3 regions of the Dyadobacter sp. AC419 genome follow, and region 1 is predicted to be linked to each of the others. Evidence: riboswitches for the same ligand, from Rfam matches in the RefSeq annotation. Region 1 holds a riboswitch; each other region holds the start of a gene.

Region 1 (10,023 bases):
GATCAGTATTCACTTGAATATCAATATGATAAAAGAACATTCGTTTCAATTGGTGACTTTGTTTTGCAGTTGAATAACCTCATGGAGTTTGGCCGCTTCGGTCGCGGATTAAAAGTGGAACAGCAGTTTGCCAAAATGAGCTACGTCGTTTTCTTGCAAAAAGCCCGCTTTTATTTCAATCAGAAAGAATCATTTGGCGGAAAATTCAGCTACAAACTAGGAGACTCATTCAACGCTGGCGCAAGCTACACTTCCAAGAATGTGCTGCGCAGAAACGAACAGTTTTGGTCCAATCTCATGGGTGTTTCCGGCTCCGTCAGGACGAAAGGTTTGATTCTGGAAGCAGAGCTAGCGGCTGGTCAGGCAAGATCTCGGACTGATTATGGCGCGTTTTTAAAACTTATTCTGGTAAAAAAATGGCTTAATGTGTCATCAAACCTCATTTACGCTGGCAAAAATTTTTACGGTTTTTACAACAACAGCATTCTTTTTAGCAATAACATTGGCTTTAATATATCACCCAAAGTAACGCTCGGCGTCAGCAGCAATTTTTCCAGGGTGAACCCGAGTCTCGATGAAACGTTTTACAGCGTGTCGCCAAAAGATCGAAACTACACAGCTTTTCTGTCTTACCAGATCAACAGACGAAATGGATTTTTTGTCTATTACGCGTCTCAGGAACGAGAGGATAGGCAAAGGCCGTCGGACTTTCATTATGCTGAAAAATTTGGCAATGTGACTTACAACCTTCAAACTGAAAAATTCACCCTTTTCTATCAGGGGCGTTTCGGACATTCGCGGAACAAGCTTGTATTTGATAATACGGGAAAGAAAGAGTCGTTTTCTAATTTGATCCAGCCCGCTTTCAGGGTTGTTCGCGGTGTTTGGCTCGGCGGATATTTTGAGCATCAGCATACCAGCAAGTTTTCTGCAAATGACGCGCTTGAAAATCTGTTTTACTATGGAGGCAATGCGGGCATAAACATCAAGCGCAACCTGTTTGCCAGCTTTTTATATCGCAATAATTACGCTCCCGATGAGCTTTATGTCAAACGCAGCTTTCTGGATGTCTCGCTATTGCTGGACCTGAACCGGCACAAGTTCAGCGTTTCGGGCGGTCGTTCGCACGTTCCCAATGCACAGAATGCGGAGCAGAACACATTGTTTTTTACAGTAAAATATGCGCTCAAATTGAATGTGCCGCTTTCGCGGAAAAAAAACAGCGGGATCGTTCGTGGAAAATTAACGGGTTCAGGATTTCCAAAACAGGGCAATTTGATCCAGCTTGGAAGTCATAAGTTCCTGACAGACAGCAGTGGAATCTTTGCATTTGAAGGCGTTGCCCCGGACGCATATTATCTGAGCATAACGCAGAACGATGCGAAAAACGACGGCGTTGTTCCTGTGGTCAAAATGCCCATGTTGATTGATGTAAGCACTGATAGCATCAGAAATGTGGAAATCCAGATGACCAGGACGGGCAGTGTGACCGGGAAAGTTGAATTTTTGAAAGCCAGTCAGCAATTGTCATCCGTGCTGAGCCAAAAGCCAACCGTTTTGATAAAGCTAACGAATGGAACAGACAGTTTCCTCACTGAATTGAATGACCGGGATGAATTTTCATTCAGAGAAATGCGGCCGGGCAAATGGACATTATCCGCATTTATCGCGGCGAATCAGGATCGTTTTGTCGTCGACGACAATGTCAGGGAATTTGATATTGAAATGGATAAGACTTTCCACGCGATTTTTAAGATACATCCGAATCAAAAAAGGATTCATTTTTCTGAAAGGAATTTTGATGTTTCTGTAAAAAAATGAAAAGCGCATTGGTCATATTCCTGCTGCTGAAATGCCTTGCCGTTGCCGGGCAGGCCAGCACGAATGTGAGCATTACGCTGCCTCCGATTTCGCTGATTGATGTGGTTCCGTCGGGAGGTGGAAATGTAACTTTGACCATGACGGCATCCAATGAAGCCGGCACGATCATAGGAACGGGGATGCCCAGCGCAACTAACTGGCTGATATTCACTTCCGCTGTGACGCCCGGCGCATCGCGCAGCATCAAAGGCGACGTTATCGGAACACTTCCGGCGGGCATTAATCTGCGCCTGGCCACTGCCACATACACAGGAACAGGGCAGGGACTTACGGGCAGCAGCATAACTGTGACGAGCAGCATCCTTTTGACAAACATTGCCACAACATTCATCAGCAACATTCAGGGGGCATACACGGGCACCGGCGCAGGAGAGGGTTTTAGGCTGACCTATTCTCTGGAAATTGACGGTTATGACAAGATCCGCAGCGGAACTTCCCAGGTAACGGTAAGATATACAATGGTCGACAACTGATGAAAAAATTAGCATTCATAACATTCCTGCTGTTCCTTGCCGAGCGCGGTTTTGGTCAGTCACTGAGCATCGCCAATTTGCCCTTAGGCGCGACCTGGACCGTTTCAACATTAACTTCTTCTGTGACGAAAGCAGGTAAAGATTATGTGGTTTATGGAGAAACAAGTCTCGTCGCACAAACCACATTGAAGATCAATGCGCTGCTTTTCTGGACGGTTAATGTCCAACTATCCACCACGGCGAACTGGCATTCCGGGCTTAAAATTTACGTAATCCGGACAGGAAACGGAACCGGCGGGGCCATTTTAGACGGTGGGTTGACTTATAAGGAAGTTACCACCATGCCGCAGGCATTTTTCAGCGGAAATCTTGGCCTTGGTTATGCCCGCGACAATGTGCCCATTCAATATAAGATAGAAGGCATGTCCGTCATGCTTCCCGCAAAAACTTACACCACGACTATACAGTACACGATTTCGGGCATATAGCTTGTTAAAAGACGTTCGTCTGTGGTCTATTCTTTCTTTAAAATTCCACTTGTGACACTGTCTTCAATCAATTGTTCAGCGTAATTCCAAATCGAAACAGAACCGTTTTTGATGACCTGTTTCTTTTCATAAACCTTGCTGTAATCAACATTATATTCCTCCCAGGTTCCGCCGTTGTTGGAAACATTTTGCAGCAGCGGTTCCAGGCGGTCCATTGATTTTGCAAATTTTGCTTCATCCGTCTCGCCAGCCTCAAACTCTTCCCAAATAGCAATAAGCTCTTGTGCCTGTTTTTCTGGCAGTAACCCAAAAATCCTTTCAGCCGCTGCCCTTTCCAGGTCGGTGTTAACATGATTTTTGACGGTGTCATAAATGAAAGTGTCGCCCGCATCGATCTCGACAATGTCGTGTATCAAAACCATTTTCACCACTTTTAAAACATCAATGGAAGCATTTGAATGGCCGGATAAAATAACGGCCATCATGGCCAGATGCCAGCTGTGCTCCGCATCATTCTCATTTCTGTCGCTATTGAACAGTTTTGTCCGGCGCTGAATATATTTTAGTTTATCAATTTCCTTGATAAAATCTATTTGCCTGATCAGATCTTCGTTTAGCATTTGGAAAAAAATTATGGTAACGCAATTTAGCCAACAAATCTAACCCGCGCCTGTAAATAATCCCGGGCACGGTGGAACAGTTTTTATAAGCGACCTGCAACTTTTAAAAACTTGCAACACCTGATCGATGCCGTCGATTAGTCTAAACAATCTGAATCATGTTTGTACCCATTGGATTACTCGTTGTAGCGATCATTGTAGTCGCTGTGCTTTATTTTAGAGCAAAAAATAAGGTTGAGAAATAAGTCAGTTACGCATTAAAAGGAGAAATTGTAACGCATCGAAAACGCTCTTCCCGGCAGGTTGTAACCGCGTTTTTCGTAGTAATTCTCATCCGTCAGATTGGCGATTTTCAGGCCAAGTGAATGATGCGCATTGACTTTGAATGATGCCGCAAAATCCATTGCTGCGTAGCTTGGATATTCAATTTCCGGGTTGATCGGGTCGGTGTAATCAATGTCTTTGCGCTGGCCGACCGATCTTCCGGAAAGGCGCAATTGCAGCCATTTCCGGTTGTCATACTGAACGCCGTAATTGAATGTATTTTTAGCCACATTCTGAATGTCACGCTCCACCGCAGAAGCGTCTGTTCCAACGATCAGTTCCTTCGCTTTTAGCAAGGATGAGCCCGTAACAAATGCTTTGAATGAATAGCGATAATCCTGAAACACACCAAAATCGAACGAAACTTCCGTCTCAATTCCCTGGATCGCCGCGTCCGCTGCATTGACAAATGTCGCCCGCGAAACAATGACCTCGCCACTGCCCTGCGGCTCATTAACCACATTAATAATCTTCGCAATTCGGTTGTTAACCTTCGTTGAAAAGTAAGTAAGCCCTGCTGCGAGCCCGGAACCTGGCTTGTTATATTGGAACCCGAAATCCCAGCTTAAACTGCTTTCATTTTTCAAATCCGGATTTCCAGCCGTGACCGCGATCCTTCCTTTGGAATCTTTAACCTCATTATAACCCGCCACCGAGTAAGCGTCCGTAGTGACGAATGCTCTGCCCGTAGCCACTTTCAGCCGAAGATCTGAGGTAAGCGCATAGGTGATTCCCAGGCTCGGGCTAACGAATGGCGTTGTTTTTTTGCCAGCCTGATAAGTGGGCAAAAGTGCTGTTTCCTTTACATTGAATGTAATATTGTCATAGCGCACACCCGGTTGCAGCGTCCATTTTTTATAGTTCAAAAGCGCTTGTGCGTAAAAAGCCGACGAAGTGATCGAATAGGCAGGCTGCGTCGGTGCCCGCTCGGTCGTATCATTGCTCCATCTTCGGCTGCTCGTCTGGGCGTTCAGATAATCATAACCCAGCATGATCGTGTGCTTTCCGATCTTCCAGGAGTCCTTAATTTGTGCCCCGGTCCATTGGTTTTCACCTTCGGCCGAGCGGAACGGCATTACTGGTTTTCCCGCAACATTGAGCGTGAAGTTTTTCGTATTTTCCTGTCCATGAAAGACTTTTAAGCTCGGTTCATGATTTCCTATTATGCCCGAAACAGCCACGTCAACCGCATTTCTGTCGTTATTTTTTTTACTCGCCTCCGCACTTCCGGATGATATTTCGCCGGGAGATTCAACGTTTCTCGCTACAAAATTTTCTCCGCTTACATCGACCCGCCAGTTTTTGCTCAATTGATAGCCCAGCCGCGCCCGACCCGTGTAATAATGCAGGTTTGTAAATGGCCTGCGCTGTCCGTCCGTAACCGTTTCATCCACCTGCTCGACCGGAATATCCGTGTAATTTTTCTGTGCATTTTCAAACCCAAACAGATCCCGGAGCAGATTATTCTTTCCTATTTTATAATCCTTCGCACGCTGAAAATATGCGAACGAAACATCATAGTCGAGCTTTTTGGTCAGGTTACCGCCTGCATTAAGCCCGGCTTGCATTGTTGTAAAACTGCCATATTCTACAAATGCATTTCCCTTGGTTGGGCCTTGTGATTTGGTGCGGATAATGTTGATCACCCCGCCCATTGCCTGTGAACCATACAAAGAAGACGCAGGCCCTTTCAGCACTTCAATGTGCTCAATGCCATTCAAATTGATCTGCGATAAATTGGTAACCCCCGCCGGACGGCCATCGATCAGCAGCAATGTCCGCTGATTGAGCCCCGAAAATTGCGGCCGGAATCCGCGGATCCCGATGCCGGATGACAAGTTTGGATATTGAATCACGTTGACGGCCGCCAGCTTGCGCACAATGTCGGTAATGTCAGCGGCAGGGGTGAGTTTTAAGTCTTCACTGGAAATGATCGTAAGCTGCTGCGCCAGGTTTTCCTTCCGCGTTTCAAAGCGTGTGGCGGTGACCACGATGGGGTTGAGCAAATTGGTTTTGCTGGAATCTGCAACTGGATTCTGTGCTTTTGCACAAAGCGAAATCGCCAGCAATGCTGCGATCTGGTAAGTAAATGTTTTCAATATTAAAATGAATTGGAGAGCGTGATTGCTCCGATGACAATAGAAAAAGCGCCTACGAGATAATTGACTATCCGGAAAAACTGCTCACGTTTGGAGACATACCGGCTGATTGATAAAGCAAAAAAATAGCCATAAGCGGACATGGAAAGAATGATTCCTAAACTTTGAATGATGATGATCCAGACAGCAGTCTGCGCATCACTCGCCGCCAGGGTAAGCGCCACCGCACAAGCCCCGCCCGTGCCAGCCAGTCCATGCACCATGCCCACCCAAAAAGAGCGGCTAACCTGCTGCGGCGGATTCGTGTAAATTCGTGCATCCCGTGGTAAGAAATTCCGCCTGATCGCCACAATCCCCAGCCAGATCATCAAAGGCCCGACGAGCATTTCAACTTTTCCGGAGACTTCAAGCAAAAGCTGGGATTTAAGCAGCAGCACCAAAACTGCAAACAAAATGAGGCTCAAAGAATGCCCCAGCGCCCAATGCATCGACCGCCAGATCAGCTTCCAGCGCCGCGCCGGACCCTGCTTTTCGTCAATGGCCAGCACAGAAACGGCCGCCATATGATCGGGTTCAAAAGAATGCTGGATGCCTAAAAGAAGGGAATCGACAAGTAAGTAATTGACCATAACAATCGAATAAGGTTTCGCCAAAAAGGCACTGAACTTATCCGGATTGGAAACAGGAGCATACAAGAGGAGGGGCAAAGACGCACACGCCCTGCCGACATCCTATCGCCTTTCTTCCCGAAAGCAAAACGGATATTCTCAACTGGCAGGTCTTCTGGCTCGTTCAACTTCTAACGCCTTCCCAGGTCAATTTTGAATTTTGAATGACTGAATGTTTTTATTCATTCATTCTATCATTCTATCATTCAAAATTGCACCCCAGTGGCATTATGTCAGAAGCTTGTAAATTGAACTTACAGCAGCGGGAACTGCTCCGGAATTACACCGGATTCCCTTTTAATTCCGCCAAAGGCGGACACCAAATGAAGCGGCAAAGCTAGATCTTTTTAATCTACTTTGTTAACATTTACCATATCTTTGGCCCAATAACGAGTTCTTTACATTCTTTTTTCCAACAGAGACAGGTTTTACAAACCAGTAAATTAATAGGGAACCGTGTGAGAATCACGAGCTGTCGCGCAACTGTAAGTAACGCAAAAAGTTTATATCAAAAGTTGTCCACTGGGTGCACACCCGGGAAGGATGATATGAATGTTACAAGCCAGGAGACCTGCCTTTTTCAAAGTTGACGATGCTTTCGCGAGATGAAGCAAGTCGGTCCGGATATCTGTTTTTCGTGGTTTTAACAACCCGGAACTGCAACAGGCGTGCTCCTGCACGACATGCTGGCTTCCTCTTCTGATCGCATCGTGAAAATGATGCAAGGAGCTTTTAACACATTCAATGTCAGTTAAAAGAATGGAAGCAACGGCATGAAATCACACTTTCTGATCTCAGCACCATCAAGCAATTCAGGTAAAACGACGGTTACCCTGGCATTGCTGCGCGCGCTGAAAAATTGGGGATTAACCGTGCAGCCCTTCAAATGCGGCCCGGACTACATTGACCCGATCCACCACACGCATGCTTCGGGAAATATCAGCATCAACCTGGACACATTCATGGCTTCTGAAAGTCATGTACAGGAACAATATCAGTCCTATTCCCAAGATGCGGACGTATCGGTTACCGAAGGCGTGATGGGTTTGTTTGACGGGGCCGACAAAATGAGAGGAAGCAGTGCGGAAATTGCCGGGCTGCTCGACATTCCCGTAATCCTCGTGATGGACGCAAGATCCATGGCCTATTCTGTTGCGCCGCTGCTTTATGGATTGAAAAATTTCAGAAAGCAGATCAATGTTGTCGGTGTGATCTTCAATTTCGTAAACACAGCATCGCATTATAGTTTCTTGAAAGATGCCTGCGCAGATGTAGGCATTGAGCCATTGGGTTATCTGCCAAAAAATGAGGCGCTTCAAATCCCTTCCCGGCATTTAGGGCTACATATCTCAGCAGAAACTGATTATGAGGCAATTATCAAAAATGCAGCGCAGGCAATTGAAGCAACTGTTGATATAAAACGCCTGCTGGAAATCACTCAACATTCAAAGCGTCACGTTCATTTTAAAACCGCTTTTTTACCAAAACAAAACTTGCAAATAGCAATCGCCCGCGACGAGGCATTTGCATTTACTTACCACCAGAACATTCAGGTGCTTTCCGCTTTTGGCCAAATAAAATGGTTTAGTCCGCTGCACGATGACACAATGCCGCCGGCTGATTTTCTGTATTTGCCCGGTGGTTATCCGGAGCTTTATGCAGCGCAGCTCAGCAATAATCACAGCATGCGTGAAAGCATTAAGGCTTACTGCGAAAGTGGAGGACTGACTTACGCTGAATGTGGCGGGTTAATGTATTTGGGTGAAAATTTAACAGATAATAATGGACAAACATTTGCTGTGGCCGGCGCGCTCAAATGCAGCACGACCATGCAAAACACGAAAATGACATTGGGTTACCGCACTGCCATTTGGGAAGATCTGGCATACAAAGGACACGAGTTTCATTACTCAGATTTTGACACCAATAAGCTGGAAGAACTGCCCGTCCAGTTCCTCAATGCAAAAGGAATTGAAACAAACACCCGGCTTTACAGACACAAAAAAACCTTCGCTTCCTATATGCACGTGTACTGGGGCGAGAACGAACATTTCATCAATAAACTATTGAAAATGAAAGGCTTGGCGCGGTTATGAAAGAAATCAAACGCCAGCGGATTACCCGCGCCGACGGAAAGTCGATCAACCTCGTGCAGCGCCGGGGACATTTATCCTATTGCTATAATGCATGCTGCTGCGGGCGGGTGGATAGGGGATATGCGCCCGTTCCGGTGGAGCTTTACAAAACCGAATGGCTGAAACGAAAGCTTCGCAACAAGGTCCACATGACCAAAGGCGGCTGCCTCGGACCGTGCACGCTGGCTAATGTGGTAACGCTGCTGTTTGACGGACATTCAGTCTGGTTTCATTCCATTAATAATGACTGGCAGATCCTGGCCATTTTTGATTACATCGAAAGCATGGTTCAGGCCGATCGCTATCTCGTGCCACCTGCTGACCTGGCCGAATATGTGTTTCAATTTTACACCTGGAAAGGCTCCGAAAATGCAACATTGGCCGGCCTTGTCGCTCAACCCACAGAAGGCATCGTCTTCCTGACCCACGCCGACACTGACCTGCTGGCCCTCGACCGCACGATTCAGATTTTACCCGAAGATTTTCCCAAAACCATGGGCATGAGCCTCACCGGGATCAGAAGTGAAGAACAAATGGCGCAATTGCTGGAACGTGAACTGGCTGAGGCAAAGATCATTGTCGTCCGCGTTCATGGCAGGCTCAGCACGATTCCTGGGTTCAGTCAGCTCGTTCATCTTGCCAATCAGCGCGGGCAATATCTGATCGTCGTCAGTGGAACCGGCGAATTCAACCCCGAATTTGCTGCCTTATCCACGGTTACGCCTGATGTTTTGCAGGAAACATTGCATTACCTGAATGCAGGTGGTTATGCCAATTTGTATTCGTTATTATGCTATCTGTCAGACCATTTGCTCATCACCGACTTTGGTGCGGAGCCGCCGGCAGCATTGCCTGAGCACGGTATTTATCATCCCGATTTGCCCGAGAACGCAGACATTTCTGACTGGCTGAAATATCACGATTACGCGCTCCCGACGGCCGGATTAACATTCTATCGTGCACATTGGATTAGTGGAAACACCGGTTTTGTGGATGCCATGATCCGCTCGCTGGAAGATCAGCGGCTGAATGTCCTTCCCGTTTTTACATCATCATTAAAATCCATAGATCCGAACACCGGCAAACCGCAGGCCTTTCAATATTTCGAAAATTCCGTGAAGCTGGATGTGCTGGTGAATACAATATCTTTTGCCATGACGGACTTACAGCCTGCGGGGACGGTCAGCAAACCGCAATCGTCCCTGACAGCGCTGGACGTGCCGATCTTACAAGCCATTACGAGCGGCATGAGCCGCGGCCCCTGGGAAACTTCCTCGCGCGGATTGAATCCATTGGACACCGCCATGAACGTCGCTATTCCTGAATTCGACGGCC
Region 2 (10,023 bases), on a different contig from region 1:
GATAGCTGGGCTGGTTATTGGTTAATGCCAATGCGAGCTGATGTATGCCTCGATTGCCTTCGGGCTGAAATTCGAATTTTTTGTTGCCCAACGTGATTGCCTTCTTTTGTTCAGCGTCGAGTTTTACTGCATAATATTTACGATTGACATAATCGACGACCGCTCTATTTTTGAAAGTTTCGCGATCCATCACTTTGCACCAGCCGCACCAGTCGGTGTAAACATCAATCATGACTTTCCTTGGCTCGTGCTGGATTTTGGCATACGCTTCCTCAATCGTCATCCATTGAATGCCTTCTGCGCGTGAAGTGGTGTCTGAACGAAATCCGGTGATGAGCGCGAATGTGATCAGGACAATGGTGCAGGTCAGAATCGATTTTTTCATAGCCTTTCGCTTGTTTAACTAAAACAGCATTTCTCTAAAATTAATCGTAAGCTCAAAAATTTCAGCCTAATCTGAAACCATAAGCAGCAGAATGTTGAACCTTACTCCGCTTTATCAGCGACGATCACCGTCTTTTTGGCAAAAGAAACCATTATTCCTCCCGCTACAATCAGGATCATGCCGGTTAGCATGGATAACGATGGAATGGCTTCTCCCATCAAAAAACCAATCAAAACGGAGAAAAGAATATTGGAATAACCAATCGCAGCCACGCGGCCCGCTTTGTCAAATGTAAAAGATTGGGTTAACATTCGCTGTCCCATCAAGGCTGTTAATCCTAATGCTAAAAATCCCAGCCATTGAAATCCATCGGTTGGCCAACGAAAAGTCCCGATGAGGAAATCGAGGTGTTCCATGGGATAATAAGTTCCGACGAGCATGGAAATAATGGGCATTACAATGCCACTCAGCATGAACGAGAGAATGATCGCACGCGTGTCGTAAACAATGCCTAACTGCCTGATAGACAAATAAGAAATAGCAGTCAGCAATGCATTTCCAAGCCCTAGCGCATTGTCGCGTAAGGAAATGGACAGGTCGGGACGGAAAACGAAAAGTATGCCCATAAATCCGACAAAAATGGCCGCCCATTCCCGGGAATTGAGCGTTTCACCGATCAGCAGCCAGGAAAGCAATGCCAGGAAAATCGGATAAGTGTATTGATACGTTGACGCGCGCCCTAAACCCAATGTTTGAATCGCGTAAAAAAGCATGTAAAGCGATAATGTGCCTACAACACCCCTGAAAATCAGCAGCCCCAACTTCCCGCCTTGCTGACGAACCGGCCGTCGCCAAATGCTGGTCAGAACAAATACGACGCCAACGATATTTCTAAAAAAGACCAGTTGAACAATGTGAAAATCACGCCCGAGCCACTTGGAAATCGCAGATGTCAATGAGAAGAAAAAGGCTGCTCCCAGCATTAAATAAATGCCTTTTTGAGAGTTGTTAACAGTAAGTTTTTGGGTAAGGGCAGCCAATATTATGCAGGTTTTGGCCAAATATAAACCATAACGGCCACAGTCGAAAGTCCCTTCAATTCCCTACCTTTGCAACTTTGGCGCCATACGCTGCTTCAATGCAACAATAAGGCTTAATAGGGAATTCCGTTTATCCGGAAGCTGTCCCCGCAACTGTAAGTCTGCAAATTTTTTGATCCAACCCCCAGTGCCACTGTATTTTAAACGGGAAGGCCGCGGATTAATAAGACAAGCCAGGAGACCTGCCAGAAAAAATTCACATGTTTGTTTTCGGAGGAAAGACAAAAGTGAAACGCCAATTCATATCAGCTCAGGTGATCGTTGATCGAAGATTTTTCATGATTTTGACCATTGTGTCATGGCTTTTTATTCCAAAAATCCTTGTCGCCCAGCAAGATAGCATCCGTTTGGATCCTGTTATTGTGAAAGGTTTTGTTCCTGAAAAATTCATGAGCGGCCTTAAAATCCAGAAGATCGATTCGGCAGCACTCATTCAATTCCGCTTCCAGAATATCAGTGACCTGCTTTCGTTTTACACGCCCATTGCATTTAAAAATTACGGCCCTGGCCAGCTGAATACGGCTTCTTTCCGTGGAACATCTGCCAATCACACGGCTGTTTTATGGAATGGGTTGAACATTAATTCGCCTATTTTGGGCCAAACCGATTTTTCAACTATTCCCGTCGCCGGATTTGATCAATTATCTGTTCAATATGGTTCCTCTGCAAGCATTGTGGGTTCCGATGCGGTTGGCGGAAGCATTCTATTAGGCAGCGCGCCGACCAGGGAAGCCCTTAGCGTAACATTGGGCAGGCAACAAGAAAGCTTTAACAACCATCAGACGCAGTTTACAGCAAGTTATGCAGCTCCCATCAATGCTAACTGGAATTTTTCAGGAAAAACCAGTGCATATGACGGCCGCATGAATAATCATTTTCCTTACTCGGAGCGTAGACAATATGCTTTGCTTCCTGCGAATTCTTTCCAGCGCGGGCTTGTGCAGGATTTGTTTTTCACCTCAAAAAACGATCACCAGATTTCCGCCCACGTGTGGCTCACCCGCAACCGGCTTACACTCACACCCGACGATCAGGCCGGACGCGAGCTTACATTGACAGAGGCTTACCGCACAATGCTGCGTTATAATTACAAGTTTTTAACATTGCGCTCTGCATGGGTCAGGGATATAATTGATTATGCTAAAGGAGATTACAGCCAATGGGACCATGCGGTTACCGACAAGTTTTCCAATCGTGCGGAGCGTGATTTTGAGTTTGGCAAATTACAGATCAAAGCGGGCGGCGAGTGGACACATTACCGGGCACGAGTGGCGGGTTATGAAGCCGGTTTGCTCACTGAAAACCGAGGTGATCTCTTCTTACTCAGCCGGTTACAAGCCACAAAGCGTCTGCTGATCTCTGCCAATCTGCGACAGGCTTTTGTGACGGGTTTTAATCCACCATTTACGCCGTCGCTGGGCGCTGAATATTTATTGGTGCAAAACACCGGTTATCTTTTGAAAATAAAAGGCTCTTACGGTCGCAGTTACCGGGTTCCAACATTGAATGAGCGTTATTGGAAAGATATGGGCAATCCGGATATCAGACCGGAAAGTGGTTGGAACAAAGAAATTGGGCTTGAACAACATGCTGTTTTGCCAGGCAACCACTCCATTTCAGCGACAATAACCGCCTATCATAACCGCATTAAAGACTGGACTTACTGGAATCCTTCACGCGCCTATCATGTTGAAAATTTGCAGCAGGTTTTGGCACGCGGACTTGAAGTGCAGCTTGGGTGGAAATATCAGGTTGCTGCCTGGAAAGCGGGTTTAAATGCAAATTATGCGTTGAATAAAAGCTCGCAGGAAAAGGCTTACGACGCTTATTCCTCAGACATTATCGGGAAGCAACTTGTTTTTGTGCCGATGCATTCCGGCAATGTTAACGCATTTTTGCAATATAAAAATGCCCGCTTGACCGGACAGGTTCAGACGCTTAGCAAGCGTTACAGCACATTCGATAATTCACAATATTTAGCGGGTTACACGCTGTCAAATCTGCTGGCTGAGTATACTTTTGTTTCTGCGATAGCAAAAATGCGGGTGCAGGCGCAGATCAATAATCTCGCAAACACGTTCTATTTAAATGTAAGAAACAATGCAATGCCCGGCAGAAGCTTTGCGCTGAGCTTAATTTTGAGTTACAATTCCCTTCCTGCGGCCGAATAAAGGTTTTGTAAGAACTTTCAGGCGGTTTAGGAAGCTAAATGTTTACAATTAATAAAACAAAAAATGAAAAAACAGTTATCCAGATTAGCAGCATTTACAGCATTATCCTTTTTTGCATGGTCATGTAATCAAAGCGATCCGGCTCCGAAAGGCGATTTTATTCAGGGCGTTTTTGTGATCAATGAAGGGAATTTCTCTCAAAATAACGGCGCAATTTCATTCTTTACCAGAGAACAAACCACTGCACAGGCTGACATATATTCCACGGCAAACGGGACTGCTTTGAAAGGTGGCGTGCAAGGTTATGCTGCCGCTGGTGAAGTCGGGATCGTGCTGGTTGACAATTCAGCAGCCGGACTGGACAAGATCGAAATTGTTAACAGCAATACATTCAAAACGATTGCATCCATCGGTGCACCGGACATTGAAAACCCGCGCGAAGTGGTTTTTGGGCCAAACAATAAAGCCTATGTTTCATGCTGGGGAACCAACGAAGGATATGCTTATAAAACAGGTTACGTTGCTGTAATTGACCTGATTAGCAACAAAATCACCAAAAAGATCGACATCGCGTCTGGACCTGAAACGCTCGTATTTAATAATGGAAAACTGTTTGTGGGGACGATTTCTTACGGAATGGGGAACACACTTTCTGTGATTAACACATCCACTGACACAGTCGAAAAAACCATCACTTTCACAAACGCTCCGACACCAATCGGCATCGATGCGAATGGGAAACTTTGGGTAAATGACGGCATTTTAGCCATCCGCATTAATCCTGACACTTACGCTTCTGAAGCATCATTAACAATGGGTGCCGACGCAAGCAAATCGGCTGGAAATTTCGCATTCAGCGCCGACCGCAGAAGTGTTTTCTTCACATTATCATATAGCGACGCAAATTATGTGTCGCACGGAGAAACTTACAGATTTGGCATTAATGATGCGCAAATCAATGTTACAACGCCATTTATCAAACGCCTTTTCTCAGGCCTGGCAGTGGACCCATCGCAAGGTTTGATCTACGCGGGTGTTACGCCTTCTTATGCGCAGGCTGGCTATGCAGTGCGTTACCGTGCAGACGGCACATTGGTTGACTCGGTTAAAGTGAATGTCGCGCCAACCGGCTTCTTCTTCAAGTAATTTTTTGATTTCATTTTGAAAAGCACCCGGCGATTCGTCGTGTGCTTTTTTGCATTTGGCCCAAGACATTTCGCCTTTAAATAATCGATGCCAAGCCGTTAATTCATTGGATTGGGCCGATTAATTGATTGATCGCATTATTTGCAGCAGTGTGCAATTCCTCTGTTTCTCAATACATGCGCTTAAAAAAAGAGTCTTTATCAGTTTTCATTTTCTTCGGTGCACTGCTGTTTCAAATTGCAGCCCTTGCACAATGGAGTGCTCCATATGCGAATAATTGGATTCGCTATGGTAAGCCTTACGTAAAAATCGGGATAACCGAAAAAGGTTTACATCGCATCCCGTTTTCGTCTTTGCCTAAAAGCTTTCCGACAAATTCTCCAGACAAACTTCAACTGTGGAGAAGAGGAAAGCAAGTTGCCATTGTCAGCACGGCGAATAACGAGATTGCTTTTTATGCTGTAACCAATGATGGTGCGAGTGATTCGCTGTTGTACAGGCCCATGAGCGCCCGCACTAACCCGTATTTCAGCATGTATTCGGATGAAGGTTCCTATTTTCTGACTGTTGGTAGCGAGGCAGGCATGAGAACAAAAATTGTCGAACAACCTGCTAATAATCAAATTCCTGTACTCACATTTCATAAGGAAATCACAGTGACGCAATATTCAGAATCCTATTCGCTGAGCACAATGAGCGCAATCAAGCCTTTGATTATGAATAGTTTCTTCGAGTCGGGAGCCAGCAAAACGGGGCCAATTATTAAAGCAGATTCGTTAATTTTCAGAGATTTCAAATTGGAACATTTTGCGGGTAATGTGCAAAAGTCATTACTGCATTTAATGGTTCACGGCAGAAGTGGAAATGAGCGAAAGATTGAAGTGTATGTCGGGAAAAATAAGGCGTCTTTGCGTCTGGTGCATGTGCTTCAAAGTTCTGGTTTCGACGCGCAGAAATACACATTTGAGCTCAAAGCAGAAGATATGGACGTGAACCAGAACGGAATTTTAGCATTTAAGTCCGTTATCAAAGATCGTCTTGAAAGATTTTCCGTGACTTACTTATCAACGGAATATCCGCAGTTAATAAATTTAGACAAAGGCTCTGGCAAAACATTGAGATTTGATCCTGTAAAAGAATCGTGGAGCAGGGTTGCGATAAAAAACGCATCGGCTGGCTTCACAATGCTTGATGTTTCAGATCCGGACCAACCTGTTTTGATCAAAGGCATGCCGGAAAATTTGATGATTCCGAGAAAGGAACGAAGCAACAAGTTTTCTTCGCCGCGAATGCGTTCGTTAATGTTGCTCCTCAAAAAATTGCAGCAGTAAATTTCAAAGCATTCGCCCCTAAGGAACCCAATTACATCATTATCACAACCGACAGCCTTCGAAGTGGCGCATCCAGGTTTTCGGAATATCGCTCATCTCCCGCAGGCGGCGGTTTTAAGCCAGTGATCGCGACCATTCAGGACATTTATAATCAATTCAATTATGGCGAGCCAAGTCCCGTTGCGATTAAGCGATTCATGTCTTATATGCTTACAGAAGGAGGAAAGAACAAGTATCTTTTCCTGATCGGTCAGTCGATTACATTTAATGAAAGAATGAAGCGGGAATTGCCTAACGAAGTGCCCACGATCGGTTTTCCCGCATCCGATGCATTGCTTGTCGAAGGTCTGGCAGGCGCTCCTTCGAATGTCCCCGCAATTCCGGTCGGACGACTTGCCGCATTGAACAATCAGAGCATTTTAGACTATTTGCAAAAAGTAAAAGATTACGAGCATGACCGCGCGGAAGATACGAGCTGGAAGAAAAATGTGCTGCATCTGAATGGTGGAAAAACGGTCGGTGAAATCACACAGCTGCGACAAAGTTTGGAGTCGCTGGTGCCGGTTGTTACGGGCGGATTGGTTCAGGGAAAAGTGAAGCAATATGTGAAGCAGAAAGCAATGGGTGAAACCGAGCCGGTCAACATTACGGCAGATGTAAACGCCGGCGTGGGGCTTATCACCTTTTTTGGTCACGGCTCTAACTGGGTGACGGATCTCGACATTGGGTTTATTACGGATGCGCCAAGAGGCTATAAAAATCCGTATAAATATCCTTTGATGTACTTTAATGGATGCGGCGTAGGCAATGTATTTAACGGCAAAGCCAATCCAAAGCCAAAATCCAGTGACCGGATTTCTCTGTCGCTTGACTGGATACTGGCACCGGACAGAGGAGCCATTGCAATTATCGCCAACTCTTTCGAAAGCCACGTCAGCCCGGGCTCCAAGTATTTACAGCGCCTTTATCACCACATATTTACGGACTCAAAGACGGCCGATTTGTCTATCGGCAAGATTCATCTTGCGGTCGCAAATGACATTATAGCAAACGATAAAGACCCTTACAGCATCGCCAACGTGCACCAAACCGTCCTGCAAGGCGATCCTGCATTAAAGCTGCGGTTTGTTGATAAACCGAACATCATAGACCCGGTTGAAAATGAAGACATGATAGCTCCGCTGCTCAACGTAACTTTCAACGGCAGATTACTTAAAGCAGATGAAGTAATCGGGCCTAATCCGGAAATTACACTTCGCTTATCGGATGACAAGCCACTCTTGCCAGACACGACGCTCATTGACATTTTCATCAAGCGATGCAATAACAACGACTGCGATTTTGAAGCAGTTAGTTATTCAAAAAACGACATTGTCGTAGACTCCACAGGAATTAATAGTTTGCTAGTGAAATATTTAACAAAACTTGAAACAGGTCATTATGAACTTTTAGTCAATGCAAGAGATCTGAGCAGCAATGCAGTTGCTGAGCCTTACCGGCTACGTTTTGAGGTGAGTGATCAGGATGATAAGGCCGCTGAACTAGTGGTAAGCCCCAATCCGGCATCATATTATTTGCGATTTGAGCTTAAATCAGCAAAGCAGTCTGACCTGAAATCAGTCAGATATTTGATTTTTAACCAAAAGGGAAATGTCGTTGAAGATAAAACCATCTCATTCCCAATGTGGTCCTTAACCAATGAGTGGACTTGGTTACCAACGCAAAGCACGTCAGGAATTTTTACTTATAAAGTCTTTTTGATAAACAGTCAGAAAGAGCCTTTCGATGTGCGAACCGGCAGAATTTTACTAGCGAAGTAATCTGAGTTGTTAGTTACAAGAAGGAAAAGCGGCTGATCTTATTTGAAGAAACCTTGCGGATCAGGTTTTTTTGCTTTAAGAAGTTCAACAAAGTCAAGATTCATTTGGTTGAAATCCAGTGCACGTCCTTTATGCAAATGCTCCCAGGATTTATCAAGATCATTCAGATTGTAATGCAGCAATGCCAGATTGTATTGCCCTAATGCATAAGTGGAATCCAATGCAGTGGCACGGTTGAGCAGCTCAGCGGCTTCGTCCAGTTCCTCCTTACGGCTCGAAATGGCGTAAAGCTTTAAATCAACGGTCGATAAATCAACTAATAACGGCACATTTTCACCCTGAAGACTTATTCCACGGCTCAGCATGCGTTTTGCGTCAACCCAGTTTTCACGCTGATATGAAATCACACCAAGGCCCCAGTAAGTTTCTACATTTTTGTCATTGAGCAGATGAGCCAGATTGAAACGGTAACATGCTGTGTCCAAAGAACCTTCCTGCAGATATTCCCATGCGCGGGCAGTGAAAAAACTGCTTGCCTCAGCACGGCTCGTGAAAGACTTATCGCACTCGCTTAGAAACCGGATTTCTTCATCTATTTGCTCAGAGGTTTTACTTACTTCTCCAAACAATGGCAAGACGCGTCTTTCTTTTAAATCCAACGGTCTTTTTTGGGCAAGATTCGTATCTGTGGTTGGCGCTGCGCTCGCGAGATGGGTGTTTTGAGCAAAGCCAAAGACTGGAATAAGAATAGCAAGCCAAATAACAACAGATTCTTTCATAGTAACTTTAATAGAGAAACAGGTTTTCTATTGTTCAAGTTAAACGGATTTATTGAGATTGTATTGCATTATCTGCGTTTACTTCTTCCCGAAGAATTCCGTCGATTTTGCCCGCCTTTTGCGGTCGTCTTGCTAGCCGGACGATACACATTTTTCTTCTCATGGAAGGCTCCCAGAAAGGTCGGATCTTCTCTCCTTTTCTGGTTATCGATCTCCCGAAGCATGTCCTGGCGCTCGCTGACAGGGGTTGGAGCAATTTCAAGATCCTCAGGAAGTTCCAGTCGGGGGATTTCCATCCGGATCATTTTTTCTATTTTTCGAATGTGATATTCATCGGCCATCGTCATAAAAGTGATCGCCTGACCAATGCGGTTTGCACGTCCGGTGCGCCCGATGCGGTGCACATAATCTTCGTAAATCAGAGGCACATCAAAGTTGATAACATGGCTCACTTCCGTAATGTCGATCCCTCTCGCGACCACGTCCGTTGCCACCATAACCCGCACAGAGCCTTCTTTGAATGCTTCCATTGCATTCGTCCGCGTATTCTGTCCTTTGTTGGCGTGAATGACTTTCAGCTCATCCTCGCGGACCACATTGTTCAATAAATTCTGGTGAACGAGACCGGCCACTTTGCGACTTCTCGTAAAGATCAACACACGGTTAAATGCCTCACGATCTTTGAGCAAATGCGTCAGCAGATTAATTTTTGTGCGGAAATTGGGCAATTCATAAAGCGATTGGGAAACCATTTCGGCCGTTGTGGCCTGTGGAGTGACTTCTATACGTGTGGGAAATTCGAGAAATTCAAAAGAAAGTCTTTCGACCTTATCTGAGAACGTTGCCGAAAAAAGCATATTCTGCCGCTTTGTAGGAATGATTTCGAGCAGTTTTCGGATTTGCGGCATAAAGCCCATATCCATCATTTTATCGGCTTCGTCCAGGATCATTACATTGAGGTTTTTGACAATCACCTCTTCCTGAAAATAAAGGTCCATAAACCTGCCTGGCGTGGCAACGATAATGTCAACCCCATTTCGAATGGCTTCTATCTGCGCTTTCGTTCCGACGCCGCCGAACAAAACAACCGTACGAATGTCAGTGTATTTGCTCAGTTGCGCGATTGCTTCCGAAATCTGCATCGCCAACTCACGCGTCGGCGCCATAATTAAAGCCCGGGCATGCATCCCCTGGGCATATTTGATCCGCATTAAAAGCGGTAATGTATAGGCTGCTGTCTTTCCTGTTCCTGTTTGGGCAATGCCCAGAATATCCTGTCCGGCAAGCGCCA
Region 3 (10,023 bases), on a different contig from region 1:
GGAAAAGCGCTCGTTAACATCTTTCAATCCGTGACCGGCTGCAAATGAATCGCCGATAATCAGAATGTGTTTTTTGCCAGGCTCGTTGGTAACCTCCTTATCGTGATATCCAAGCGAATTAACAGGCTTCCAGTATTTTTCCCACCAGATTTGCGAAGCCTTGGAAAGCACGCCCTCGTGGCTTTGCGGAATGTACATGAAAATCATTTCCAGGAAAACCAGTGTCACGATCAATGGAACAGCAATCGTAACAATGTTGGCAAGAATGCCTTTTGCTTTGCTTTTTACTACACCATAATAGAAGATCCTGAGAATTTCAATGATGAACAGAAACCAAAACGCAAGCTTAGCAAGACGAACATACCAGCTGTCTGCTTGCGGAAATCCTGGATATTCAAACTTGATTTGAAATCTGTCTGGGTAGAATAGGAAAACGAAGAGTAAAGCAAGAAAAAATAAGCGAACTACGCTTGAAACTATTTTAGAGGTCATTGTGTGTTACTGAAATTCACTATTAATCGAGTACAAATTCTTCTTTCCAATTGTCTTTTTCCAACCATTCAGGCTGTTGTTTTTTATCAAAAATAAAATTCCCAACAACCAGATAGTCCATTTCTGTACGCATGAAGCATCTGTAAGCATCATTCGGCGTGCAAACAATCGGTTCCCCGCGGACATTGAAACTTGTATTAACGATAACAGCGTAACCAGTCAGCGCTTTAAAGGAATCAATCAGTTCGTAGTAACGCGGATTGGTTTCCTTATGGACAGTCTGAATGCGAGCTGAATAATCAATATGTGTAATTGAAGGAAGATCTGAGCGTTCGAAATAAAGCTTCTCACGCAAGTCTAACGATCCGTAGTTGGATGGAACCGGCTTACGTCGTCCTTCCGCAACCGGGTGAACAAGAAGCATATAAGGTGAAATCCCTTCATAATCGAAGTAATCTGCGCAATCCTCTGCTAATACAGAAGGAGCAAATGGACGGAAGGACTCCCGATATTTAATTTTCAGGTTAAGCTTTTTCTGCATTTCTGCATTTCTTGGATCGCCTAAAATACTACGGCCACCCAACGCACGCGGTCCAAACTCCATACGACCCTGGATCCAGCCTACTACATTTCCTTCGGAAAGCAGCTTAGCGGCATCAGCAGAAAGGTCTTTGAAGTTTTCGTAATGTGTGTAAACGGCTTTATATTTTTTTGCCGTCAAAGCCACGTCCAGATCAGAGAATGTTGGCCCTAAATAAGAACCTCTCATCGCATCAGCCGTCCAGGTTATTTTCCTTTCCTGACCAAAGAAAATGTGATACGCTGCCTGCGCGGCTCCTAATGCACCACCGGCATCACCAGCAGCTGGTTGAATGAAAATGTCTTTGAAGATATTGGCTTTCTGCAACTTGCCGTTGGAAACGCAATTCAACGCAACACCACCAGCCATACACAGATAATCTGCGCCTGTAAGACGCTTGGCTTCCTTCGCCATGCGAATCACTGCTTCCTCTGTAATGTTCTGAATCGCCAGACCTAAGTTGCAATGAACCGGTTCGAGGGCATCTTCCGGTCTTCTTGTTTTGAAACCAAAAAGCGCCTCCCATTTATCCTCATTAACCATTTTCAGGCCTGTCGCATAATCAAAGTAATCTTGATTTAGCCAAACAGAGCCGTCTTCTTTGAGTTCAATGAGGTCTTTGAGAATGATATCCTCGTATTTTTTGATATCAGGAGAAGTCGGGTTGCCGTAAGGCGCAAGACCCATCAATTTGTATTCGCCCGAGTTAACCCGGAAGCCCAGGAAATAAGTAAATGCAGAATAAAGAAGACCTAATGAATGCGGAAATCTCAGCTCTTTAAGAATGCTGATGTCCTTTCCTTCACCCAGGCAAATGGAAGCAGTTGCCCACTCGCCTACGCCATCAATTGTAAGAATGGCAGATTTTTCAAATGGTGATGGATAATATGCACTTGCGGCGTGAGAAAGATGGTGCTCAGGAAACAGAAGCTTTACTTTCTTCTTTTTGTCATAACCCAACTTAACCAGCTCTTCATTGATCAGACGCTTTAAAAACATCTTCTCCTTAATCCAAACGGGCATTGCAGTTAAAAATGACCTGACACCCTTTGGAGCAAAAGCATAATAAGTTTCGAGAAGTCTTTCGAATTTCAGTAGCGGCTTGTCGTAGAAGACGATCGCATCTAATTCATTAATGGTAAGTCCACCGTATTCGAGGCAAAATGCAACTGCATTGGACGGAAAACCAGGATCATGTTTTTTTCGTGTGAAACGCTCTTCCTGCGCTGCTGCAACAATTTCTCCGTTGTCAATAAGAGCTGCTGCCGAATCATGATAAAAAGCTGAAATGCCTAAAATTTTCATTTAACAAATTAAAATTACCATTACGAAAAATCTGACAGAGGCCTTTACAACAAGATCGCACGATAGCGTGTTCCTTAAAAAAACTTTTCGACAACATTGGCTATCAGCTACTTACAGAAAACCGGATGAATTTTCTCGCTCAAATCGAGTACAAAGCTAGCACAAGTTTAGGTTTTATGCATATCTACGTTCAAGAGATAAAAAGAGATCAATTAAACGGCGGGGGAATTTAACGGAGGATTTCTTTCAATATTATGTACTTGGAAAGCTCCTTTGCGAACTGCTTTGCGCCTTGCTCACTCAGGTGGCAAACGTCGCAAAACATGGTTGAATCCTTGGGTAAAGCCACTGACATATCCAAGAAATGAGTTTTATGTTCACGCTGCACTTTCATGAGCATTGCATTATGCGTCGCTATTCCTTTAATTATATGTTCAGGTTTCCCCCAGGTTGTCACGGGTGAAACAATGTAACATGGAGTAAAATACTTTTTATCGTCCGGCCCGCCATTGAGACTAACTCCGGGAGGGAAGTAAGACGCGTATTTGACGAGCAACAGCGGCTCGTGTTTTTGATCGGCAATGCTGGCAATGCTTTTCAAATTCTGATAATAAGGCAAGGCCGTTTTAATGTCTTTTCCAAATTCAGCGAAATCAGAATCCACCTGATCATTACTAATGTAGAGCCTCTTAGATAATTTGTTGCGCAGCGCACTACAAGTCAAATGCAAAGCGTAAGGAATGACGGTGAACTTCATCTCCGGATGGCTCAGCAACAAATTGATTTCATCATACCATTTAATGTGACCATAATCTGCACGAAACAATTCCGTCGTGATGTTATTTGCGCGGTTTTCATTAATTGCTTCATAGTATATTACGAGATCAAATTTCTGGTGCCGGAGCATCCTGTATTTAATAGCATTGTCAAGCGAGTTGTGCCCTGGCATTGCAACATTAAAGAACTTAAACTTTTTGATTTCAGGATAAGCCTGTTGAAAATGTAAATCCAGACGCATTTCCAGTCTTGACCAATGTGTATTGACCACAGATCCGCCAAGAATTAAAATATTCCTCGTTTTTGGCCCGTGATCCAGCTTCGCCTGTTCGACCGACTCCATAAATGGATAATAATTTTGTTGGAGATAACGAGCCGGAAGCAGGAACGGATATCCGAAGCAAGTCAGCGCTAAACGAAAGATAAGCTCTGAGAAGACAAACAAGATCACAATAAATGTTGACGCCAGGGCTATCTTCCTAATCATGGAATAGAGCCCTCCTCAGCGGCAATAACGGCTATTAGATAAGTTTTCTGCCGATCGGGAAAGATAACACTTCCGAAGAAAGCAATAGGAATACGCATATTGTGCAATTAGTTGATCGCAAAATGGACCAACCTAATTCTCTGCACACAATCCGTTTATCCTCCGGTGACTTACGATGAGCAATCGGTTTAAATCGCTAAAATGTAATTTTTGTAGGCTTCAAATCTTCGTCAAGCGCAACGAAAGTAAAAATGCCCGTAACTGCCTTTTCGCGGCCTTCTTCGTACATTTTTTCAACGAAAATATCGACGCGCACTTTCATACTGGTGTTACCGACCGTTTCTACCCTTCCTACTAATTCAATAATGGTCCCTGCGGCGATGGGATGGGTGAAATCAATGCGGTCGGAGGAAACGGTTACGCAGCGCAATCTTGAAAACCGGGTGGCTGCAATAAATGCGATTTCGTCCATCATCGACAGGGCGGTGCCGCCGAAAAGTGTGTCGTAATGGTTTGTGTTATTAGGAAAAACCGTCTTAAATACGCGGGTTTCTGAGGCAAGAATCTTTTCTTCTAATGTCAAAATTGTAGCTTTTGGTCACGCAAATGTAAAAAAGAGTCAGGAATTGCGTTTCCTGACTCTTTGTAAAAATCGGATTATTGTTCAACTGCAACTGATTCGCGCAGCAGATTAGCGGCCGTGATCATGTTTTTCAATGCTGCTTCGGTTTCCGGCCATTTCCTTGTTTTCAGGCCACAGTCGGGGTTAACCCAAAGATTTCTTGCAGGGATTACCTTCAATGCTTTTTCCAGCAAAACAATCATTTCATCAACCGTAGGAACGCGCGGCGAATGAATGTCATAAACGCCCGGTCCTATTTCGTTGGGATAATTAAAGTTGGCAAATGCATCCAGCAGCTCCATTTGTGACCGCGAAGTCTCAATCGTGATCACATCCGCATCCATTGCTGCGATCGAATCAATGATGTCATTGAATTCGGAATAGCACATATGCGTATGGATCTGGGTCTGGTCGGCAACACCCGCAGCGCTCAGCCGGAATGCGTCCACGGCCCATTTCAGATAGTTGCGCCATGCATATTTCCGCAAAGGCAAGCCCTCGCGAATCGCCGGTTCATCGATCTGGATCACCTTAATGCCGGCCTTTTCAAGATCCACAACCTCATCCCGGATTGCAAGTCCGATTTGGAATGCGGTGTCTTTCCTTGGCTGATCGTCACGCACAAATGACCATTGCAGAATCGTTACCGGCCCGGTTAGCATGCCTTTCACGAGCTTTTCTGAATTCGCTTGTGCAAAAGCAGACCATTTCACCGTCATAGCCGCGGGCCGTTCGACGTCCCCAAAAATAACCGGCGGTTTCACGCAGCGGCTGCCGTAACTCTGCACCCAGCCATTTTGCGTGAATACAAATCCAGACAAGCGCTCTCCAAAATACTCGACCATATCATTACGCTCAAATTCGCCGTGAACCAACACATCAATGCCCAATGCTTCCTGCCAGCGCAATGAGGCCACAATTTCTTCCTTAATGCGTTCCTCGTAGGCTTCCAATGTCAGCTTTCCGCTTTTCAGATTTGCCCTCAACTGACGCACTTCATCGGTTTGCGGGAATGAGCCAATTGTTGTCGACGGGAACAGCGGCAGTTTCAGTTTTTCCAACTGAATGGATTGGCGGACATTGAATGCATTTTGCCTGTCAAAATCCTGCTGTGTAACGCCCTCAACGCGTTTTTTCACTTCCGGTTTGTGAATCAATGCGGAAGTCTTTCGGCTTTCTAGCGCTTTTTGATTTTCAATAAATAGCGCATTAGCGGTCCAATCCGTCTGAGCCAGATGCGTTAATGCTGCAACTTCACTCAATTTCTGTTTAGCAAAAGCCATCCAGTTCTTGATTTCCCGCGTTAAGACGGCTTCATTTTTTTCAAGGTCCAAATCATGCGGACTATGCAATAAGGAAGAAGAGGGAGCGATCATCACACGGGCTTCTCCCAAAACATCAATTGCCTGCTTTATGTAATCAAGCGACTTCTTGAAATCATTTTTCCAGATATTTCTGCCGTCCACAATGCCTAGTGAAAGCTTTTTGGCAGAATTTACAAATGTTGCATCGGCCAGGATTTCGGGCAAAGTTTCTGCGCCACACGTGAGGTCAATGTGCAATGCATCAATGTGCAAACTCGTTGCCGTGGAAAGGTTCTCTTCCAACGCACCAAAATAAGCTGCAACCAGAATCTTCAACTTCGGAACGGCTTCCCGGATTTGCGCATAAGCACTTTGCAGCGCAAGTTTGTCTTCGTCTCTCAAATCAAGCACAAGCGCTGGTTCGTCCAGTTGAATCCATTCCGCGCCGCGTGAGGCCAATTCCTTTAATACGGAAATGTAAACCGGCAAAAGATTATCCAGCAGATCAATTTTATCAAAACCCGCTTCCTTTTCTTTTCCCAACAAAAGATAAGTTACAGGGCCCACAAGCACTGGCTTGGTCAAAATGCCTTTATGCAGCGCATCTTCAAATTCTATAATGACCTTGTCGGAATAGCGATTGAATTTTTGGTCTTTGATAAACTCCGGCACCAGATAATGATAATTGGTGTCAAACCATTTGGTCATTTCCATCGCCTTGATATCCAGCCCATCACGTTGAACGCCACGCGCCATAGCGTAATACAAATCCAGCTCGCGATTCGATTTCCCGTCTATCAATTGATGGTAACGCTCCGGCACTGCGCCGGCCATGAGGCAAGTGTCCAAAACGTGGTCATACAATGAGAAATCATTGGAAGGAATAAAGTCTAAACCAGCTGCTTTCTGCATTTCCCAATTTTGATGGCGGATTTTGCGGGCGACTTTTTGCAGTTCGTCCCGATCAATTTTACCGGCCCAAAACTGTTCGCTGGCTTTTTTGAGCTCGCGCTGACTTCCAACGCGTGGATAACCAAGGTTGTGTGATAACATAGCATTCGTGTTTAAGAGTTAACAATAGAGCACAGGAATCTCGTCCAGGAATGTTGTTCCTGAAATTATCCAGCATAATGTTTTGTAAATCAATGCGTAACCATTTCCCAATCGTGAGGAAATAGTCATTGAGCGTAGCGGCAAGTCTCCTGGCTTGTATCACTTTTACCGCCCTTCTCGCCGCGAGGCAATGGGACACGAGGGTAAAAATCTGTTCTGCATTACACAGAACCAATACTTACAGTAGCACGACTGCCCGTGAATTTCACACGGTTCCTTTTTAATTTCTGCTCAGTTGGCTGAGGGCTCCAACAGCGAAAACCACTACCCCGATTGACGGGCGTTCATTAAGAACGGGGTAAAGTTAAAATGAAAATTTTGGGAGCGCTAAACAGGCCGTGTTTTAAGTGAAAGGCGTTCGTATTGATAAATACGAAGGGATAAAATATCTTTTTGCAAAGGTTTTGCAAGTGCCCAAAAGTGAATTTTGTTGAACAAAAATGAATGCATTTCACCGGTTTAGGCGCAACCGGAGCGAATTGACATTGATATATCGTTTCAAACCATTAATCGGCGACTCAAAGCAAAACCAGGATAAAGATGCAACAGCAACAACGAGTACGAGGCTTAGCGCCCTTCCCATTACATCGGTGACAATGAGCTCGATCTTGAATATTCTTTGAACCAGTTTTACAAAAACCGGCAGCAATATTGCAGGAATGATCATGTGATAAATGTAAATGCCATAGCTGATCTTGCCAATGTAACGAAGCAAACTGTTGTCCAAAATTTTGCCTCCGACGGACTTAAAACCGTTTCCATAACTGGCGTGCGCCACAAAAAATAAACAAAGCAACGCCATAGACGTCCTGAAAAACAGCGTAAACAGCACGGAATCCACTTGCCTGAAACAGAAGAAAAGAAATAGGCTAAATCCGCCTGCCGAAAAGATTTTCAGCTTACGCAAAAAGGCTTCGGGAGACCTGTCATAAACCAAAACGAAAGCCCAAAGCGCGCCTAACCCGAATGCATCCAGGCAAGTCGGCATCAGCACGCCGAGGTTATGACCAAAAAATGAAAGGATCAAGCGACTTACAATGCCCAATGCAATGGTTGCAAAAATGACTTTTTCCAGAAACCGCACGGGAACGGCTAATATTATAAGTGGCCAAAAAATGTAAAACTGCTCTTCAACGGCCAGCGACCATAATGTAGAGAGCAAGTCGGACCAGTTGCCTGTTTTTTCAAGCAAAAAATTCGAAATATAAAGAAGATAATGTGCGGGATCTGTGTAAAAGTCTGTTTGGATGGGCGAGAATAAAATGAATTGACCTGGCCTGCCAAACGAAAAACAACAGCAAATAATACAAAGGGAAAATCCGCAAAGCGCGCCTGATAATGAAGTTTTTATAAACAGGTGCAATGCCGTTGTAAGCGACGGCATTTTTACTTAGCAATAAAATACGGGTGATAAGAAAGCCGCTCAGGACAAAAAAAAGCGTCACGCCAAGCGGTCCGTTGGCGATTCTGTTGATCCCTGTGTTTTCAGGAAACCAATGATAAAGGATGACGAGAAGGATCGCGATTGCCCGAAGGCCATCCAGTTGAGAAAAATAGGCTTGTTTTTGCATCTATTCATGGGAATTAAGCCGCAATAAATAAACTCGCACTGCATTGGATACTGCTTAAAATGGGTAAAAAGCATTGACTGATTATGAATGGTTTGAGGTTTTTAACTGATCAGATTTGCAGCTTCCTCATCCAGCAAAAATTCGGCATTAAGGTGATTTTGCAGGACCGTGGCCGGAAAGCTTGTCGTCACCGGAAAGTCCAGCGCCCGCTTGATTACCGCTGCTTTTGCGCTGCCCGACGCCATCAGAATGGCCGTTTTCGCTTCCAGAATATGCCTGATTCCGATCGTAATGCCTTGATTAATAACTGTTGTTTGCTTAAAATATTTCTGACCGACCTCTTTAGTTATGTTTTCAAGCTCCGAAATGTGCGCGTAACTGTCCCACGGCGTTCCCGGCTCATTCAGAGCCAAATGGCCGTTCATGCCCACGCCAAGCAGGATCAGGTCCAGCCCGCCCAAGCTAGCAACCACTTTATTGACGCGCGCGCATTCTTCCTCCGGGTCGTGCGCTTTGCCGTCAAAAAAGACGATCTGTTCTTCCCGCAAACCGATTGGTCTAAGAAAATCTTTATTAAGTAAATTCCTGCATCCCCCGTCGTCATCTGCACCGAAACCGATCCATTCGTCGAGGCCAATGAAAATGCATTTGGAAAAATCTGTCATGCCTTTCTGGTTCGCAGAAACCAAAATCTCAAACATGCCCAGAGGAGTGCTGCCGGACGGCAGGCAAATAACCGCATTGGGTTTTTTGGAAAGTAAAGCCATTACACGCTCGGCGGCGGCAAGGCTCATTGCTTTATAATCCTGATAAACGTTGAGTTTTGGTTTCATAATTTAAATAAAATGTGATTAAAAAATTGGTCAGCCTGACATTCTTTTGGAGCAAGAAACATTTATCCTCGAAAAACACCAAAAACTGAAAGTCCAATCCTAACTTTACCGCTTTAATCCGCATTGTTCATTCTGAAAAATAAAAAAATGGAATACCGCATAGAAAAAGATACCATGGGTGAGGTGCAGGTGCCGGCTCATGTTTACTGGGGCGCACAGACCCAACGATCGATCCAAAATTTCCCCATTGCACAGGATATCAACAAAATGCCTAAGGAAATTATCAAGGCATTTGCATATTTGAAGAAAGCCGCAGCCATCACCAATTATGAGGCCGGCATCCTTCCAAAAGAAAAAAGTGACCTGATCGGACAGGTTTGCGACGAAATCCTGACAGACCAACTAAACGATCAATTTCCATTAGTCGTATGGCAAACGGGTTCGGGAACGCAGTCGAATATGAACTGCAATGAAGTAATTGCTTACCGCGGCCATGTTTTGCAAGGCGGCGAGCTGGGTGACAAAACGAAAGTTTTGCATCCGAATGATGATGTTAACAAATCGCAATCATCCAATGACACCTATCCAACGGCCATGCACATTGCGGCCTATAAGATATTGGTTGACGTTACGATTCCCGGAATCATCAAACTGAGAGACACATTAAAGGCAAAATCTGAGGCTTTCCGCAATGTGGTGAAAATCGGACGGACGCATTTCATGGATGCCACGCCACTGACATTGGGACAGGAATTTTCGGGTTATGCTTCTCAGCTTGACCATGGTTTGCGGGCCATATATAACACGCTTTCGCACCTTTCTGAGCTTGCATTAGGCGGAACTGCGGTTGGAACAGGCATTAACACGCCAGACGGTTATTCGGAAAATGTAGCGCGTCACATTGCATCGTTAACCGGCCTTCCTTTTATCACTGCCGAA

Evidence for each region. Region 1 has a riboswitch for cobalamin ahead of AC0IYG_RS14405 (cobyrinate a,c-diamide synthase). Riboswitches for the same ligand answer to the same signal wherever they lie in the genome.
Region 2: another riboswitch for cobalamin. It lies ahead of AC0IYG_RS03680 (TonB-dependent receptor plug domain-containing protein); the one in region 1 lies ahead of AC0IYG_RS14405 (cobyrinate a,c-diamide synthase).
Region 3: another riboswitch for cobalamin. It lies ahead of metE (5-methyltetrahydropteroyltriglutamate--homocysteine S-methyltransferase); the one in region 1 lies ahead of AC0IYG_RS14405 (cobyrinate a,c-diamide synthase).

What each region holds. Positions count from the first base shown of each region.
Region 1 covers NZ_CEEDCD010000019.1:173,581-183,603, forward strand. The annotation lists gene AC0IYG_RS14375 (COG1470 family protein) at 1-1,821, shown strand, start outside; gene AC0IYG_RS14380 (hypothetical protein) at 1,818-2,354, shown strand; gene AC0IYG_RS14385 (hypothetical protein) at 2,354-2,842, shown strand; gene AC0IYG_RS14390 (HD domain-containing protein) at 2,869-3,462, opposite strand; gene AC0IYG_RS14395 (TonB-dependent receptor plug domain-containing protein) at 3,720-5,885, opposite strand; gene AC0IYG_RS14400 (hypothetical protein) at 5,888-6,514, opposite strand; cobalamin riboswitch at 6,642-6,892, opposite strand; cobalamin riboswitch at 6,960-7,146, shown strand; gene AC0IYG_RS14405 (cobyrinate a,c-diamide synthase) at 7,327-8,649, shown strand; gene cobN (cobaltochelatase subunit CobN) at 8,646-10,023, shown strand, end outside.
Region 2 covers NZ_CEEDCD010000008.1:54,762-64,784, forward strand. The annotation lists gene AC0IYG_RS03670 (thioredoxin family protein) at 1-385, opposite strand, end outside; gene AC0IYG_RS03675 (DMT family transporter) at 487-1,425, opposite strand; cobalamin riboswitch at 1,487-1,689, shown strand; gene AC0IYG_RS03680 (TonB-dependent receptor plug domain-containing protein) at 1,686-3,656, shown strand; gene AC0IYG_RS03685 (YncE family protein) at 3,720-4,802, shown strand; gene AC0IYG_RS03690 (hypothetical protein) at 4,979-6,133, shown strand; gene porU2 (putative type IX secretion system sortase PorU2) at 6,121-7,953, shown strand; gene AC0IYG_RS03700 (tetratricopeptide repeat protein) at 7,992-8,732, opposite strand; gene AC0IYG_RS03705 (DEAD/DEAH box helicase) at 8,801-10,023, opposite strand, start outside.
Region 3 covers NZ_CEEDCD010000018.1:182,160-192,182, forward strand. The annotation lists gene AC0IYG_RS13215 (SGNH/GDSL hydrolase family protein) at 1-492, opposite strand, end outside; gene AC0IYG_RS13220 (carbamoyltransferase family protein) at 515-2,377, opposite strand; gene AC0IYG_RS13225 (hypothetical protein) at 2,607-3,497, opposite strand; gene AC0IYG_RS13230 (acyl-CoA thioesterase) at 3,838-4,224, opposite strand; gene metE (5-methyltetrahydropteroyltriglutamate--homocysteine S-methyltransferase) at 4,299-6,620, opposite strand; cobalamin riboswitch at 6,743-6,961, opposite strand; gene AC0IYG_RS13240 (acyltransferase family protein) at 7,132-7,872, opposite strand; gene AC0IYG_RS13245 (acyltransferase family protein) at 7,865-8,251, opposite strand; gene AC0IYG_RS13250 (glucosamine-6-phosphate deaminase) at 8,353-9,084, opposite strand; gene fumC (class II fumarate hydratase) at 9,232-10,023, shown strand, end outside.